Regions from separate parts of the Streptomyces montanus genome, predicted to be linked through region 1. Evidence: riboswitches for the same ligand, from Rfam matches in the RefSeq annotation. Region 1 holds a riboswitch; each other region holds the start of a gene.
What was found. A riboswitch is a leader RNA that binds a small molecule or an ion and turns the genes downstream of it on or off. The one in region 1 is predicted to bind cyclic di-AMP.
Positions count from the first base shown of each region.

Region 2: it holds a riboswitch for cyclic di-AMP, as region 1 does, so the genes downstream of both, FE633_RS35485 (M23 family metallopeptidase) here and FE633_RS41875 (transglycosylase family protein) in region 1, are expected to answer to the same signal.
Region 3: it holds a riboswitch for cyclic di-AMP, as region 1 does, so the genes downstream of both, FE633_RS22050 (C40 family peptidase) here and FE633_RS41875 (transglycosylase family protein) in region 1, are expected to answer to the same signal.
Region 4: it holds a riboswitch for cyclic di-AMP, as region 1 does, so the genes downstream of both, FE633_RS33335 (transglycosylase SLT domain-containing protein) here and FE633_RS41875 (transglycosylase family protein) in region 1, are expected to answer to the same signal.

Region 1 covers NZ_VBZC01000080.1:5,546-9,458, forward strand. Annotated here, with positions in the region: gene eno (phosphopyruvate hydratase) at 1-214, opposite strand, end outside; gene FE633_RS41875 (transglycosylase family protein) at 584-1,252, opposite strand; cyclic di-AMP (ydaO/yuaA leader) riboswitch at 1,257-1,422, opposite strand; gene FE633_RS41880 (LysM peptidoglycan-binding domain-containing protein) at 1,628-2,560, opposite strand; gene FE633_RS41885 (cytochrome P450 family protein) at 2,699-3,913, opposite strand, start outside.
Region 2 covers NZ_VBZC01000053.1:46,188-50,100, forward strand. Annotated here, with positions in the region: gene FE633_RS35475 (dihydrofolate reductase family protein) at 1-582, shown strand, start outside; tRNA gene FE633_RS35480 (tRNA-Met) at 630-703, shown strand; cyclic di-AMP (ydaO/yuaA leader) riboswitch at 1,159-1,316, shown strand; gene FE633_RS35485 (M23 family metallopeptidase) at 1,328-2,353, shown strand; gene FE633_RS35490 (aldo/keto reductase) at 2,489-3,439, shown strand; gene FE633_RS35495 (PrsW family intramembrane metalloprotease) at 3,447-3,913, opposite strand, start outside.
Region 3 covers NZ_VBZC01000024.1:6,607-10,519, forward strand. Annotated here, with positions in the region: gene FE633_RS22040 (ATP-dependent Clp protease proteolytic subunit) at 1-69, shown strand, start outside; gene FE633_RS22045 (hypothetical protein) at 77-385, shown strand; cyclic di-AMP (ydaO/yuaA leader) riboswitch at 755-919, shown strand; gene FE633_RS22050 (C40 family peptidase) at 923-1,396, shown strand; gene FE633_RS22055 (DUF6328 family protein) at 1,487-2,083, shown strand; gene FE633_RS22060 (ATP-binding protein) at 2,105-2,548, opposite strand; gene FE633_RS22065 (helix-turn-helix domain-containing protein) at 2,837-3,694, shown strand; gene FE633_RS22070 (DUF397 domain-containing protein) at 3,705-3,913, shown strand, end outside; gene FE633_RS22075 (8-amino-7-oxononanoate synthase) at 3,910-3,913, opposite strand, start outside.
Region 4 covers NZ_VBZC01000047.1:29,245-33,157, reverse strand. Annotated here, with positions in the region: gene FE633_RS33350 (zinc-ribbon domain-containing protein) at 1-289, shown strand, start outside; gene FE633_RS33345 (hypothetical protein) at 421-1,050, shown strand; gene FE633_RS33340 (phosphotransferase enzyme family protein) at 969-1,949, opposite strand; cyclic di-AMP (ydaO/yuaA leader) riboswitch at 2,525-2,675, shown strand; gene FE633_RS33335 (transglycosylase SLT domain-containing protein) at 2,678-3,472, shown strand; gene FE633_RS49590 (hypothetical protein) at 3,539-3,886, opposite strand; gene FE633_RS49585 (hypothetical protein) at 3,904-3,913, opposite strand, start outside.

The DNA.
Region 1 (3,913 bases):
TGACGGCGAGGACGGCCTTCTCGACGCCCTTGCCGAGGTAGCGGCCGGCGTCTCCGTCGCGGAGTTCGACAGCTTCGAATGCGCCGGTGGAGGCGCCGGACGGGACGGCGGCACGCCCCGTGCTGCCGTCGTCGAGGCCGACCTCGACCTCGACCGTGGGATTGCCTCGGGAGTCCAGGATTTCCCGGGCTACGACGACGTCGATGGACGGCACGAGCATCTCCTTCTGGGATGTGACGCGGGTACACGGGCGCTCGGCCCGCATGCGCGGAGCCGCGGCGGTTCCGCGAGATGAGCCTAACCGGCTCCGGGAGATCGGCCAGCCGTCCGACCACCCCATGGACGGAACTGAGGGTACACATTGTTCCAGAACGGAACAAATGGGGGGAGAACAGAGAAAGAAAAGCCCCGCCACGGTGCATGCGGGGGAACACGCACCGGGGCGGGGAGAGCGGGAACGGAAGCGCTCCCGGGAGGACTCCTTCAGCTTGCGGGCCCCTCTTATGAGAGGGCTGTGAGCAAGCCGAGGTTCCACGAAGAGGTTTCCGCGTCGAGGCCGCGCCTCAGGGGCGCGGCGTCAACGTCAGCTGAGGTGCAGCTGCTGACCCGGGAAGATGAAGTTCTCGTCGTCGATGATGTCGTCGTTCAGCTCGAACACCTTCTTCCAGCCGCCCTTGACGTGGTGCTCCGAGGCGATCGCGCTGAGGGTGTCACCCTTCACGACCTTGTACTCGCCGTCGCCCTTCTTGACCTTCTTGCCGGTCGGGGTCTCGACGGTCTTGGGCGCGGAGCGCTCCTGGGAGCGGGAGGCCCGCTCCTCCTGGGCCGGCGCACTCTGCTGCTGGGTGCTCTCCTGCGCGGCACCGGAGCCCGAGGGGGACGCGCCGGACAGACCCTTGCCGCAGACCGGCCAGGCACCCTTGCCCTGGCTCGCGAGGACCTTCTCGGCGACCTGGATCTGCTGGGCCTTGGAGGCCTGGTCGGCGGTGGAGGCGTACTGCGTGCCGCCGTACGCGGCCCAGGTGGAGGACGAGAACTGCAGGCCGCCGTAGTAGCCGTTGCCGGTGTTGATGGACCAGTTGCCTCCCGACTCGCACTGGGCGACGGCGTCCCACTCGGAGGCGCTGGCGGCGGAGGCGGTGCCGGAGACCATCAGCGGAACGGCGATGGCGGCGCCGGTGACACCGGCGAGCGTGGCGATACGAGCGGTCTTGGTCGGGCGGCGGTGCTTGCCCGTGCCGGAATGCAGCATGGAGAGATCCCCTCACCGACGCCTGCGAGGTGAGCTGTCGGGTTCGGGCCGAGTGAGTTGCCCGGCCGCGCGACTTGCGCGCGGCTTAACCCCAAGCCATCTCCGGTCTCGGTGACCGGGGAGGGCGCTTACCTTGGGTCCCCCGCTCCTGCCTACGGCGCTTGACGCGACGACTGTTCCCGTACGGCCGTTGGCAGGATTCGGCGTGACGTCCGACGGGGCCCGCTGTGGCGAGCGATCACGACCGTAAACACGCGATCCGCCGAACTCCAAAGACGATCAGGGTCTTTGAGAGCCATGTCTCACTTTCATCAAACCGGACATTCGCCCCGAACTGCCGCTACTTTTCGCCTGATTCGACGGCTTGGGGAGCAGTTACTCGCTGCCGAGTTCAAGCCTTTGACCGGGGAGGATGAGGTCCGGGTCGGCGCCGACGGTTTGCTTGTTCTCGGCGTAGAGCTCGGGCCATCCACCCTCCATGTCAAAGGAGTCGGCGATGGCCCAGAGATTGTCTCCGGGGCGGACCACATACGTGCCGTCGACCGCCTCACGCGAGACGGTGCCGCCGCGCGAGGCGTGCCGGCCGGCGGAGTCGCCCGCACGCGAGGCCGCGGCGCCCTCTTCGGCACTGCCCCCGCGATGGCGACCGGTTTCGCCGCTTTTCGCCGTACCGGTGGACGTGCTGTCGCCGCTCGACGATTCGGAGTTGGCGCCGCTGCCGGAGTCCTGTGTCGCATCACTGGAGGACTCGGACGTATCGGACTTGTCGGACCCATCAGACGTGTCTGATGTATCGGACTTCGTGGAATCAGAGCCAGAGCCAGAACCCGAGTCCGAGTCCGAGGTCGAGTCCGAGGTCGAGTCCGAACCCGAATCGGTGGACGAAGAAGCGGAGTCGTCGGCCACACCCGTGTCGACATCGGCGGCGCCGGAGTCCTGCGTCAGACCCGCGACGAGCCCACAGGTCGCCCAGGCGCTCGCGCCCTTGTCCGCGACGACCTTCTCGGCGACGGCTATCTGCTGGGAGCGGCTGGCCTGGTCGGCGCTCGCGGCGTAGTCGAGGCCGCCGTACTGCTCCCAGGTCTCCTGGGTCATCTGGAGCCCGCCGTAACGGCCGTTGCCGGTGTCGGCGCTCCACGATCCGCCGCTCTCGCAGTCCGCGATCGCGTCCCAGGTCGTACCGCTGGCAGCGCTGGCGCCGGTCGCGCCGAGCAGGGGGATCGCGATGGCCGAACCGGTCACTCCGGCTGCGACGAAGAGAGCCGGGGCCTGACGGGGGCGACGGTGACGACCGTTCCCGGAGAGCATGCGGTTGCCTTTCGCGTGACGGCAGGGATTAGAGCGACGGGTGAGGTCTGCACTGAGCCGTGAACCTATCCGCAGTCGAACGCTTGTCACAAGTAGATGCAGAGCAGATCACGTGAAGATCACAGAGCTGACGTTTTATCAGCTCGGAGCTGGGGTGAAGCTCACCGGCAATGTGCGCAGCCCACGCATGATGAGCCCTCCCCGCCACCGCAAATCGGTGGAATCGACGGCGAGTTGCAGGTCAGGGAGACGGGTGAGGAGCGTCGCGAGCGCGGTCCTGCCCTCCAGACGGGCCAGGGGCGCACCGAGGCAGTAGTGGATGCCGTGCCCGTAGCCGAGGTGCTGGTTGTCGCGTCTGCCGAGGTCAAGGGTGTCGGGGGCGTCGAACCGCCCGGGGTCGCGGTCGGCGGCGGCGAGTACGACGAGTACCGGATCGCCGACCTCGATGCGCTGCCCGCCGATGGTGACCGCCTCCGTCGCGAACCGCCATGTGGCCAGCTCGACCGGCCCGTCGTACCGGAGCAGTTCCTCGACGCCGGTCGCGAGGAGGTCCGTGTCGCCGACCGCCAGGGACTGCTGGAGCCGCTGCCGCTGCTCGGGATGGGTGAGGAGCGCGTATGTGCCGTTTCCGACGAGATTGACGGTGGTCTCGAACCCCGCGAACAGGAGGATGAACGCCATCGCCGCGGCCTCGTTCTCGCTCAGGTGCTCGCCGTGGTCGGAGGCGCGGATGAGACCGGAGATGAGGTCCTCGCCGGGGGTTGGCTCCTCGGGGAGCGCCGCGCGCTTGCGGTGGATGAGCTCGGCGAGATAGCCGCGCATCTTCTTCACGGACCGCGCGACCCCGCCCCGCGGCCCTCCCCCGTGCCGGATCATCATCCCCGCCCAGTCGCGGAAGTCGTCCTGGTCCTCGCGCGGGACGCCGAGCAGATCGCAGATGGCGTAGATGGGGAGGGGAAAGGCGAACTCGTGGATGAGGTCGGCGCTGCCCTTGTGCGCGAACTGGTCGATGAGGTGATCGGCCAACTCCTGTACGCGCGGGGCGAATGCGGCCACGCGGCGTGGTGTGAACGCCTGGGCCACGAGCCGCCGAAGCCTCGTGTGATCCGGCGGATCGATATTGAGCAGATGAGTCATCAGCTCGGCCTTGCGCTCGCCGGGGATGCCGGTCTTGCCCTTGGCGTGTGCGGGTTCGTCGTGGTGTGCGGGGTTCTTGGAGAGGCGGGCGTCGGCGAGGGCCTGCTTGGCGTCGGCGTACCGGGTGACCAGCCAGGCCTCCACTCCGCTCGGCAGTTTGGTCCGGTGCACGGGGGCGTGCTCGCGCAGCCAGGCGTACGCCGGGTAGGGGTTGGT
Region 2 (3,913 bases), on a different contig from region 1:
CCGGGCGGGGTGCGCAACCGGATGCGGCTGGTGGAGACGCGGCCGGTGGGCGATGTGGTGCTCATGCGGTACGTGCCCACGGCGCCCGGCGTCGGAGAGCTCGCCTCCGCCGCAGACCGGCACTGGCTGGAGACCGCGTGTGACCTCGCCGCCCAGTGTCCGCCCTCGCGAACCGCCTTCAGCGTCGGCGCGGTCGTCGTCGCGGCCGACGGCACGGAGCTGGCCCGCGGGTACTCCCGTGAGTCCGACGCGGTGTCGCACGCCGAGGAGGCCGCGCTCGCCAAACTCGACCCGGCCGACCCGCGCCTTGCCACCGCCACCGTCTACAGCAGCCTGGAACCCTGTGCCCGCCGCGCCTCCCGGCCGACCCCCTGCGCGCGGCTGATCATCGACGCGGGAGTGCGCCGCGTGGTCACCGCCTGGCGCGAGCCCGACACGTTCGTGGCGTCCGCTGACGGGGGCGGGCTGCTGGCCGCGGAGGGCGCCGACGTCGTCGTGCTCCCGGAATTCGAGGAGCGGGCCGCCGAGCCCAACCGCCACCTCCTCCGGGCGGCCGGCGGGCAGGACGGGCAGGGGACGTAAAGCCGTGTGCTGAGGGCCCCGCCGATGGCGTACACTGATCTTAACGACGCGGGGTGGAGCAGCTCGGTAGCTCGCTGGGCTCATAACCCAGAGGTCGCAGGTTCAAATCCTGTCCCCGCTACTGAAGGCTCAGGGCCGGAATCCTATGGATTCCGGCCCTGAGTGTTTTCCGGCCCTGAGTGTTTCCGGGTGTCTTCGGTCCTGTCCGGTGCTTTCTGTACGTCTTCAGCGCTTTTTGGACTTCTTCGGTGCGTTCTTGTAGTTCTTTGGCACCTCGTGGAGTTCTCCAAAGCCTCGTGGAGTTCTTCGTCGTCTTCCCTGTGGCATCGGTGAAGCCGAGCCCCTCACGTGACCCTCGGTAGTCGAACGACCCCACTCCGCGTAACATCTGACACTTCGTCATCAAAGGCCACTGGGTCGAGAGTCAATCAACTCGCCCGATTTACTCCCCTCTTGACCCGTAAGTCCAGGCCAAAAACGTTAACGATCATCCAGAACAGCTTGGAATCCAGTGCCTGCCTCTATTAACGTTCGATAACGCAGCGCGGTCGTCCCAGCCGTCACAAGAGGCGGCTCCGTGCGCACGTGCCGAATCTCGAAAGGGAACCGGGGAACCACCAACTTGGGGTGAATCGGGCGTTGTTCATGGTGTGCGACACCATGATTGACGCGCGTAGGAGACCTTCCTGCTCCGAACCCGTCAGCTAACCCGGTAGGCGAGAAGGAAGGAAAGGAGTGCGCCTACGTGGCGTCCAACCGGCCTGCCCCGCAAACCTCGTCCGCGCCGAGTGAGTTCAATCCCGACACTTTCGGCTACGGCATCCGTAAGGACGAGGAGACCTGGGAGGAGTGGAACCCCACCGAGGATTCCCTCCGACCCGTTCGGGGCCGGCACCGCGTCAGTAAGCAGCGTGGCGGAGGTCTCGCCCGCAGCTCCACGGTTCTGGGCGTCGGCGTCATCGCGGCCGTCAGCGCGGGTGGCATGGCCAGCGCGCAGACCGGCAAGCCGCCCGTCTCCATCTCGATGCCCGATCTGCCGTCCGTGGGCTCGATGTTCGCGGACGACTCCGCGGAAGCCGATGACACGACGTCGCTCAGCAGCGTGGGTCTGACCACCGCCGACGCGGAACAGGGCAACTCGGACGCGGGCGAGGCCCTGCGCGCCCGCATCATGCTGCAGGCCGAGCGGCAGCAGGACCAGGTGGACCGCGAGGCCCAGGAGGCCGCGGAGACCGCCGCCGCGAAGAAGGCCGCCGAGGCGGCCGCCAAGGAGAGGGAAGAGGCCGAGGCCAAGGCCGCCGCCGCCAAGAAGAAGGCGGAGGAGGAGGCCAAGCGCAAGGCCGAGGCGGAGCGTCTCGCGGAACTCGCGAAGAGCTACTCGCTGCCCACCTCCTCGTACACCATCTCCTCGACCTTCGGGCAGGCCGGCTCGCTGTGGTCCTCCGGCTACCACACCGGTCTGGACTTCGCCGCTCCCACGGGTACGCCGCTCAAGGCGATCCACAGCGGCACCATCACCGAGGCCGGGTGGAACGGTTCGTACGGCTACCGCACGGTGATCACCCTCGACGACGGCACGGAGCTCTGGTACGCCCACCAGTCGTCCATCAGCGTCAGCGTCGGGCAGAAGGTCAACACGGGCGACGTCATCGGCCGCGTGGGCGCGACCGGCAACGTCACCGGGGCGCACCTCCACCTGGAGGTCCACACGGCCGGCGGGGAAGGGATCGACCCGATGGCGTGGCTGCGGAGCAAGGGCATCAACCCGTAAGCGGACCGTAAGCGGCAACCCGCAAGCAGCCAGGGGACTTTGAGCACGTACGTCCGAAAGGGTGGGCGTACGTGCGGTGTGCAGGCGTGCGGCGTGCATGGAATACGGCCGTCCGGTACGGCCGTTGACGTCCCCATGCCTTCTCTCACTCTTCGCACGCTGGGCGCGTCAGGCTTCGAGGTCTTTCCGCTCGCTCTCGGTGGCAACGTCTTCGGCTGGACCGCCGACCGCGCGCAGTCCTTCGCCGTACTCGACGCGTACGCCGCCGCGGGCGGCAACTTCGTGGACACGGCCGACACTTACTCGTCATGGGCTCCGGGCAACGAGGGCGGTGAGTCGGAGACGGTCGTCGGCGACTGGCTGGCCGCGCGCGGCAACCGTGCCGACGTCGTCGTCGCGACCAAGGTCGGCTCCCATCCCCAGTACCCAGGACTGTCCGCGGCCAACATCAAGGCCGCGGCCGAGGCTTCGCTGCGACGACTGCGGACCGACCACATCGACCTCTACTACACGCACCGCGACGACCCGTCGGTGCCGGTCGAGGAGATCATCACGGCGCTGGACGAACTGGTGCGGTCCGGCAAGGTGCGCGCGATCGCCGCGTCCAACATCTCCGCAGCGCGACTTCAGGAGTCCCTCGACTTCTCCGACCGCGAGGGCCTCGCGCGGTACGTCGCGCTGCAGCCCCACTACAACCTCGTCTCCCGTGACACATACGAGGGCCCGCTCCAGGACGTGGCGTCCCGCAGCGGGCTGGCCGCCGTGCCCTACTGGGCCCTCGCCTCCGGCTTCCTCACCGGCAAGTACCGGCCGGGCGTCGAGGTCGACAGCGCGCGGGCCGGGGCGGCAGGCGCGCATCTGGAGTCGGAGCGGGGGCCTCGTGTGCTGGCCGCGCTGGACGAGGTCGCGCGGGCACGGGGCGCGGAGGTCGCCACGGTGGCGCTGGCCTGGCTCGCCTCCCGCCCGACCGTCGCGGCACCGATAGCCTCGGCCCGGACGGTGGAGCAGCTTCCGGCGCTGCTGAGGGTGGCGGACCTGGAGCTGACGGACGACGAGCTGGCACGGCTGACGCGGGCTTCGGCCTGATGGCGTCTCACGTGCGATAGGGGTTGTACGCCGGGTAGGGCGCCGGCTGCCCGTGCGGATACCCGTACGCCGAGTAGGGCGCCGGCTGACCGTGCAGATACCCGTACGCCGGGTAGGGCGCCTGCTGCCCCTGCGGGTACCCGTAGCCCGGCCCAGGCCCCGCACCCGACCACGGCCCTGGACCCGGCCCCGACCACGGCCCTGGACCTGGCTCTGACCCCGGCCCCGGCCCCGGCCCCGGCCACGGTGGCGGGACCGAAGCAGGAACAGAAACCGGAACAGGAGCCGGAGCCATCGCCCTGGCCGCGTACGCCAGCGCGGGCCTGGCGACGTCGCGCCGGGCCCACAGCTCCCACAGCAGTTCCCGTTCGCGTACGACGAAGTCGGCGCTCGCGCGGCCGCGGCGCCCCCGGTGGCGCAGGAACGCGAGAGACGTCGCGTACGCCTCGTACTCCGCGACGGCCCGCCCCGCCG
Region 3 (3,913 bases), on a different contig from region 1:
GAGTACGGGCTCGTCGATCAGATCATCCCCAGCCGCAAGGCCTCGCGCCCCGACCCCGGCGCCAGGTGAACCGCCGATGCTCCCACCGGAGTTGCCCCCGATGCCGGCCCTGACCCGCGCGGAGGGCGAACTGATCGACCATTACCTGGAGGTGGTCGATCTCCTGGGCCGGATCAACCCCGCGCGCCCCGGCGACACCTACCGCGGCCTGCGCGCCGCGCAGGCACTGGTCAGCAAGGCCACCGCGCTGCGCGAAGCGCTGGCGCTGATGCACCAGCGGGGTGAGCACGAGGTGCACGCCCCCACCCTGGCGCGGGCATTGCGGGTCCTCGACGGCGAACGCCGCGCGGCTCGCGTCGCTTTGCCGTCCGACTCCGACAGCTGACGCACACGGACCGGCCCGGAGCCCCGCAGGTGTCTGACGAGGCGTCCGGGCAAGGTTTGAAACGGACCAAATGGTGTACCCCCGAACGCCGTAGCCGGGGGTCGTTCCAGAGGCCCATGCGAGTTGCTCAGCGCGCGTACCGCTGAGGCGGAATCAGGCATTCCTGTGCTGGTACGGGGGCCCTCGACCCTCTCGACGCCCTGGCTGAAACGGGGCTGTCCACCCGAACAGGTGAGTGGTGAGTAACCCCACAAAACGCCGATTCTGTTCGGCTTTTCCGACGTTCGTGCGTCAAGATCCCTTCCGACGACAAGCCCCCGCCACAGCGGCGGGGCGGTCCGGGCGGACGCCGAGTCCTGCCGCCGCCCGGATGACGGGTCGACAGAAGTGGATCGGCAGGAGTGGAGGACCCAAGCACGACGGGCCGCCGGAGAGATCCGAGTGGCCCTTGGGGTGAAGCCGCACACGCGGCCGGGCAACTTCGCCAGCCCGAATCCGACAGGTCATCCTTCACAGGCGGCTGACGAAGGGTTGCGCATGACTGCGCTCAATCGAGTCCCGTCGCTGCTTACCAGGGCCGGTACCGCATCGGCTCTCACCATCGCCGCCGTTGGCGGCAGCATCGTGGCCCCCGGCTTCGCGTCCGACGCCGAAGCGGCCACCCCCGCGACGAAGGCACTTCAGGTGGCGGCCTCCAAGAAGGGTTCCCCGTACAAGTGGGGAGCCACGGGGCCCAAGCGCTTCGACTGCTCCGGCCTCACGCTGTACTCGTTCAAGAAGGCCGGCAAGTCACTGCCCCGCACCGCCGCGGCGCAGTACAACAAGACGCGCCACATCTCCGCTTCGAGCCGCAAGCAGGGAGACCTGGTGTTCTTCCACTCGGGCCGGAACGTGTACCACGTCGGCATCTACGCCGGGAAGGGACGGATCTGGCACTCCCCGAAGACCGGGGACGTGGTGAGGCTGCAGAAGATCTGGACGAAGAGCGTCTGGTACGGCCGGGTCAGGTGATGCGCCCGTGGGATGGCGGCGTTCAGCTTCGGCGCCGCCGTCCCACGCGGCGGGCGTGATGCCGGCCGTTGATTGGTTACTCATTCATGTATGACCGACCGTCACGCCAGCGACCGCCCCAACGACCGTCATCCCCCCGGCCGTCAGCCCACCGACGGACCGGCCACCGGCCGTCAGCCCACGGACGGACCGGCCCCCGACAGACAGGCCGCCGAGGAGCGGCACGAGACGCGGCTCGAACGCGCCGACCGCAACTTCAACGAGCTGCTCCAGGAACTGAGGGTCACCCAGACCGGCGTACAGATCCTCTTCGCGTTCCTGCTGACCCTCGCGTTCACCCCGCGCTTCCCGTCCCTCGACACCATGCAGCGCGCCACCTACGTCACCACGCTGCTGCTCTCCGTGCTGGCCGCCATGCTCTTCACCGCCCCTGCCGCCCTGCACCGCCGGCTCTTCCAGCAGGGGGCCAAGCCGCAGCTCGTGACCGTCTCGTCGCATCTCGCCCAGCTGGGGATGGCGGTGCTCGCGCTCGCGCTCGCCGGGTCGGTCCTCCTGGTCGTGGATGTGGCGGTGGGCCGGGTCGGAGGGATCGTGGCCGGTGCCGGCACGCTGGTGGTGTGCCTCGGACTGTGGGCGCTGGTGCCTGACATGATGCGACGTCGCACCGGCCGGAACCCGGAGGACTGAGGCCTGCAACGCCGGACGGCCCTAGTCGGCCGTCACGGGCTGGACCGGTGCCTCCCACGGCAGCATGATCGACACCGTTTTACCCCCCTCGCGGGTGGGCCGGATCGTCAGCTTGCCGCCGCACTCGGCGGTCAGCCAGCGGATGATCACCATGCCGCGGCCGTTGTCCTGCTGGACGGCCGCGGGCAGACGCTTCGGAAAGCGGGGATGGCTGTCGGTCACGCCGATGCACAGCTGTTCGTCACGGTCGAGCGTGACGTCCACCGTGAAGGTGGGCGACTGCCCGAGGGTGTGCTGCACGGCGTTGGTGGCGAGTTCGGACACGATGAGCCGGACGGTGTCGGCGATCTCCGTCTCGGGTGGAAGGCCCCATTCGGCAAGGACGTTGGCGACATAGGTACGGGCGGCGGAGACCGAGGCGGGATCGCTCGGCAGAGTGACGGATGCTTCCAGGTGGTCTGCCATGGCGTCGTCGTCCCTTTCCCACGGGACCGGAGTCCGACACGGAGCGGATGATTCGAGTACGGTCCCGGACTGGTGCTGCGCGCCACACTGCCACTACCGCGCGGGTCTCGGTGGCGATCCACCGAGATATGCATATATCTGTCGCTCGAAGCGGTGAACTCTGCGACGGCCGACCGTATTTGGGCGGGTGACCGGGGCTTCTTTCGGACGGGTGACCGGGGGGTTCTTCTACCGTCGGCGTGACACCGGGCGTTATAGCGTCGGCTCGACGGTCGGAAGGAGACGGCCATGAAGAACGGTCCCGCGGTACGCCGCCGAAAGCTCGGCGCGGAGCTGCGCGCTCTGCGTGCCCATGCGGGCCTCACGAGCAGCGAGGCGGCCAGGATGGTCGGCTGGCACCAGTCGAAGGTGAGCCGGATCGAGACCGGCCGCAGCAAGGTCAAACCGGCCGACGTACGACTGCTCCTCGACGCCTACGACGTCCAGGACCCGGATCTGCGCGAGTTGCTCGTCGTCCTGGCGGGCTCCGGCGAGGGCGGCCGGGACCACTGGTGGCACGCCTACCGGGGCGTACTGCCACCCACGTACCGCGACTTCATCAGCCTGGAGTCGCAGGCCTGCGCAATGCGCACGCTGGAGAACTCCGTGGTCCCAGGGCTGTTGCAGACCCCGGAGTACGCGCGCGAGGTGACGCGGGCCGCCCTGGACGGGCTGCCGGACGGCAAGGTCGACGCGCTCGTGGAGGTACGCCTCGCCCGCCAGGACGTGCTGCGTTCGAACCCGCCGCTCCACCTGAGCGCGGTCCTGGACGAGGCGGTGCTGCGCCGTACGGTCGGCGGACCCGAGGTGATGTCACGGCAGTTGAAGCACCTACGGGACGCCGCGCACCTGCCTCACGTGCGCATTCAGGTGCTGCCGTTCGGTGTTGGGGCCCATGTCGGGGTGACCGGACCTTTCGTTATCTTCTCTTTTCCGAACACATCTGATCTGGATGTGGTTGTTCTCGACCACTTGACGAGTAGCCTCCATCTCGAACGGAAAGAAGACCTCCATGCCTACAGCGAGGCCTTCAACTCCCTTCAGGTGAACGCCCTTTCCCCCGACGAATCGTTGGGGTTCATCGACGGGATAGCTGACACCGCATAAAGGAGGCACCATGTCCGCCCTGCCTCGGTACGTACCTTCGAGCTTCCATCTGCCCGGTGTGCTGTGGCAGCGCAGCAGCCACAGCACCGGAATGAACAACTGCGTCGAGACGACCCGGCCGGGCTCCGGCCCATGGACCGGTCTCGTCGCCGTGCGCGACTCGAAGAACACCTCGGGTCCCGCCCTGCTCTTCGCCCCCTCGGCCTGGGAGGGCTTTAT
Region 4 (3,913 bases), on a different contig from region 1:
CTTCGGCACCAGGGGATACCTGTACCAGCTCGCGATACTGACGCTGATGTGCGGCCACTGTGGCAATCCCGCCGCGCACACGCTCAAGAAGCGCGTCACGAAGTTCACGCTGTTCTTCGTGCCGCTGTTTCCGTTCTCCACGAAGTACGCGACGCAGTGCACCTTCTGCGGTGCGGAGCAGAAGGTGACCAAGGAACAGGCTGAGCAGCTGCAGGCGCACGCGCAGGGCGCGAGCGGCCACGGCGGTCAGACGTACGGGCAGCCGCAGCAGCAGCCCTACCAGTCCTGAAGCAGGTGGCAGGACAGACGGGTTCCTCGACGCCGGGTGACCCCCCTGGCCCTCGCCCTTACTCTGTCCCGGAGGCGAGGCTCGCGCGCGAGATCTTCGGCCCGCTCGGCGGCATCGTGGAGATCGGGGCCGTGCGCGCCACCGGCACCTGGGCGCTTCCTGACGTGTCGGTGGGCGACTTTCTGACACGCCGGCAGAACGAGGTGGATCGCCTGCTGAACGGCATCCGCACGGTCTGTGGCTTCAGCGACGCGGCCATGGCGATCAACGACGACCTGGGATGGCTCAGCGATTACGAAGTGGCGGCGCCCTTCCTGCTTCTCTGGTCCGGCGGCGTCGAAGGGGTTCCGGAACGCCGGGAAGAACTCGAAGAGCCCGCGACAGTGCGCCGCATGTGCCACATGGGTGCGGACCTGCAGCTCACACACTTCCTGCAAGCGCTGATCAGCGGGGCCCTCACCGCGGGAACCGAAGCGCAGCAGGGAGCGGAGGAGGTCGCCGAGATCCTCGGGATCGCGGTCGACCTGGCGGACGGGACGGGGCGAAATACTCCGACGAGCGTTTTCAGGACCTGGAGGGTCGCTTTCCTACCGGGCATCCTCCGCCCCGACTCGAGCGCGCCCGAGAGGGGCAGAGCAGGGTTCCGCGCCTACGCCCGCGCCCTGGAGGAACTCCTCGATCACCACTCGGTCTCGAGAGCTTCTGCCAATCGGGAGACCGCAGTCAGGTCTGGAAAGTTCTGCAGAGAAGCGACGACCTGATTGCTCGCGAACTCACGCTGCTCGGCAGTCACGTTCGGATCGACCGCACACTCCGCCTGCACGTAAACGTAGTTCAAGGCCGTTGCGAAAAGCATCGAGAACGATTCCAGGTTCTTGATGACCGCGCTGCCTCCGGCGCCCAGATAGGCGCGCACCAATCGCCGGGCGGAATCGGCATGGAAGTGGTTCCCGCCCGCCCAGACGTATACGGCACGTGCGAGCTCGCGTTCCGCCGATATGGAACCGGCGTTGTCCCAGTCGAGGAGAACCGGTCCAGTCGGACCGACCAGGACATTCCGTGGCTGCATGTCGAGATGGGACGTCACCACATCATCTGGGGCGGACGGAGTCACATGGTGGGCCATCTCCACCGCCGAAGTGGCGATGAACCGGCCCAGCGCGTCCGACCACGGCATGGCGGCCGGGCGAACTTTTTTGTGCAGCTCTGCCCAGTCGGCCTCCTGGTGGCACTGTTCATACCAGGAGTCCGGTGTCTCGCTGGCGCCCTCTCCGGCTCTGTGGAGGACGGCCAGGGTCCGGCCGCACCAGCTCAGGAGGTCCGGATCAGACGCGTCTGCCTCGGTTCCGTCGACCCAGTCGTACAGCTTCACATAGGACCCGCCCAGTGCGGGGGTGAGTTGGGAGACGTATCCGTCGTTGCGATTCGGGATGAGCCGTGGCGCTGAGATCCCCAGCTTCTCCGTGGCGTTCCGCAGTGTGGATTCCCGGTGGACCTGCCGCTCGTCACAGCCGAAGAGGAGCTCTTTCACTGCCCATGAGGTGCCATTCCCGGACAACTTCCAGATCTGCCCCAGCGCGCCACGGGTGACCGGTGTCATCGTCCACGATCCAGTGCCCAGCTCATAGGTATCCGCAATGAAGTCGGCCGTGCTTTGCATAGAGGCGCCTCTCTGGCTGCTGTGCGGGGTGGCCGCCACTTGCGGCTCAACTATAGAAATACCGCCAAGATGGCGGGCGTTGCGCCGTATTTTCACTGCGCGGGGCACAGGCGTTCCCGAACGCCGGGGCTTCGGCCGCCACTTCAAGCCCGACTCGGGCCGGGGGTGGGGCGGCTCTCCGGTGGCGACCTGGACACGGATCTCTCCCCGGCGGAGGTCCGGCGGGCTCCGCCCATGAGGCATGGCTGTTTGGGTGCTTGGAGCGTAATGCCCGAGTTGACTTGATTGCCGCTTTGGCTGCACTTACAGGCGCTTGGTTGTGCTTGGTTGCGCTTGATCGCGTGAAATGAGTCACGTTCGGGCGGATCGGGCGCTGTGGCGCGTCTGGCTACTTTGCCTTTGCGGAAGGCAAGTTGAGTTCTGTGCCGCGACGTAATCGGGTGATTTGCCCCTTCGTTCTGACCGGGTTGGGCGAATCTCGACCTGATTTCGGGGCTTGTTCCTGCTGTGTGCTCTCGCATACGTTCTCGTCGATCCGGGCGGATCGCCGAATCCTGCCGCCGCCCCGGAACCCATCCATCCACGCGCTACGGCAGGAGCGGGGGACCCAGGTAATCGCCGATCCGGATACCGGAACGGCTTGGGGTGAAGCCGCACGCACCGTGCGGCCGGGCATCTCCAGCCCGAACCCGACAGCTCACCTCGCAGGCGCCGGAGAGGAAATCGTCATGCCCGCACGAGGTAAGCACCGTCGTCAGAGAATCCACCCCCTCACCCGTGGCATCGTCGCCGCGGGAGCGGGCGGAGTCGCGCTCGCGCTCCCGATCGCGGGGGCGACCGGCGCCCACGCCGCCGAGTCGGCGCAGGTCGCGCAGGTCGCGCAGTTCGCAAAAGCGGCGAAAGTCGCGGTTCCGGATGTCAGGCTCATCACGTACAAGGTGGTCCCGGGCGACACGCTGTTCAAGATCGCGCGAAAGCATCACACGAAGGGCGGCTGGAAGAAGCTGTACAAGGCCAACCGCGCGGTCATCGGCAACGACCCGGCGATGATCTACCCAGGCCTCACGCTGACACTCGGCACGAAAAAGGTACAAACGTCTACAAGTAAGGCCAAAGCGACACCTGTGGCCCCGAAGGCCTCGGCGACCCCCGCCAAGCCCGCGGCGGCGGCAGCCGCCGCTCCCGCCGCCGCGAAGACGTACACGAACAACCTGGACGGCTGGATCAAGGAGGCTCTGGACGTCATGGCCAAGAACGGGATCCCGGGCACCTACGACGGCATCTACCGCAACATCATGCGCGAGTCGTCGGGGAATCCCCAGGCCATCAACAACTGGGACTCCAACGCCGCGGCCGGGACGCCGTCCAAGGGCCTCCTGCAGGTCATCGATCCGACCTTCGCCGCCTACCACGTGCCCGGTACGGCAAACGACCCCTTCGACCCGGTCGCGAACATCGCGGCGGCCTGTAACTACGCCGCCGACAAGTACGGCTCGATCGACAACGTCAACGGGCCTTACTGATCAAGCCCAGAGGTCGTCATGCCGGCCCCCCTGGCGGGGGGGGGGCCGGCATTTCACCGCCGTTCGTCAGGCCTTCGTATCCACGAACAGATCTTCCGCTGTGGCAGCCGTGAGGGAGCGCTTGAGCCAGGCTCGGAGGATTTCCAGGTCGGTGCAGCTCGTGATGCGCGCGTGTACCTCGTCCGGGACGTCGATGCCGCGCTCGCCCAGGACCAGCAGGATGTCCTCGGCATGACTCTCTACGCGGCCCTCTGTGCGGCCCTCGGCGCGCAGGCGCTGGGAGGTCTCCGAGCGGAAGAAGGAGAGGTCGACGGACATCAAGTGCCTCCAGGTCTTGGCGGCCGGGGCGGTCCCGAGGCCTAGTTCGGTGAGCTCGGCGAAGATCCTCGCGGTGTCTTCGTCGACGGTTTTCAAAGCGGCGGCCAGGGCTTTCAGGATGGC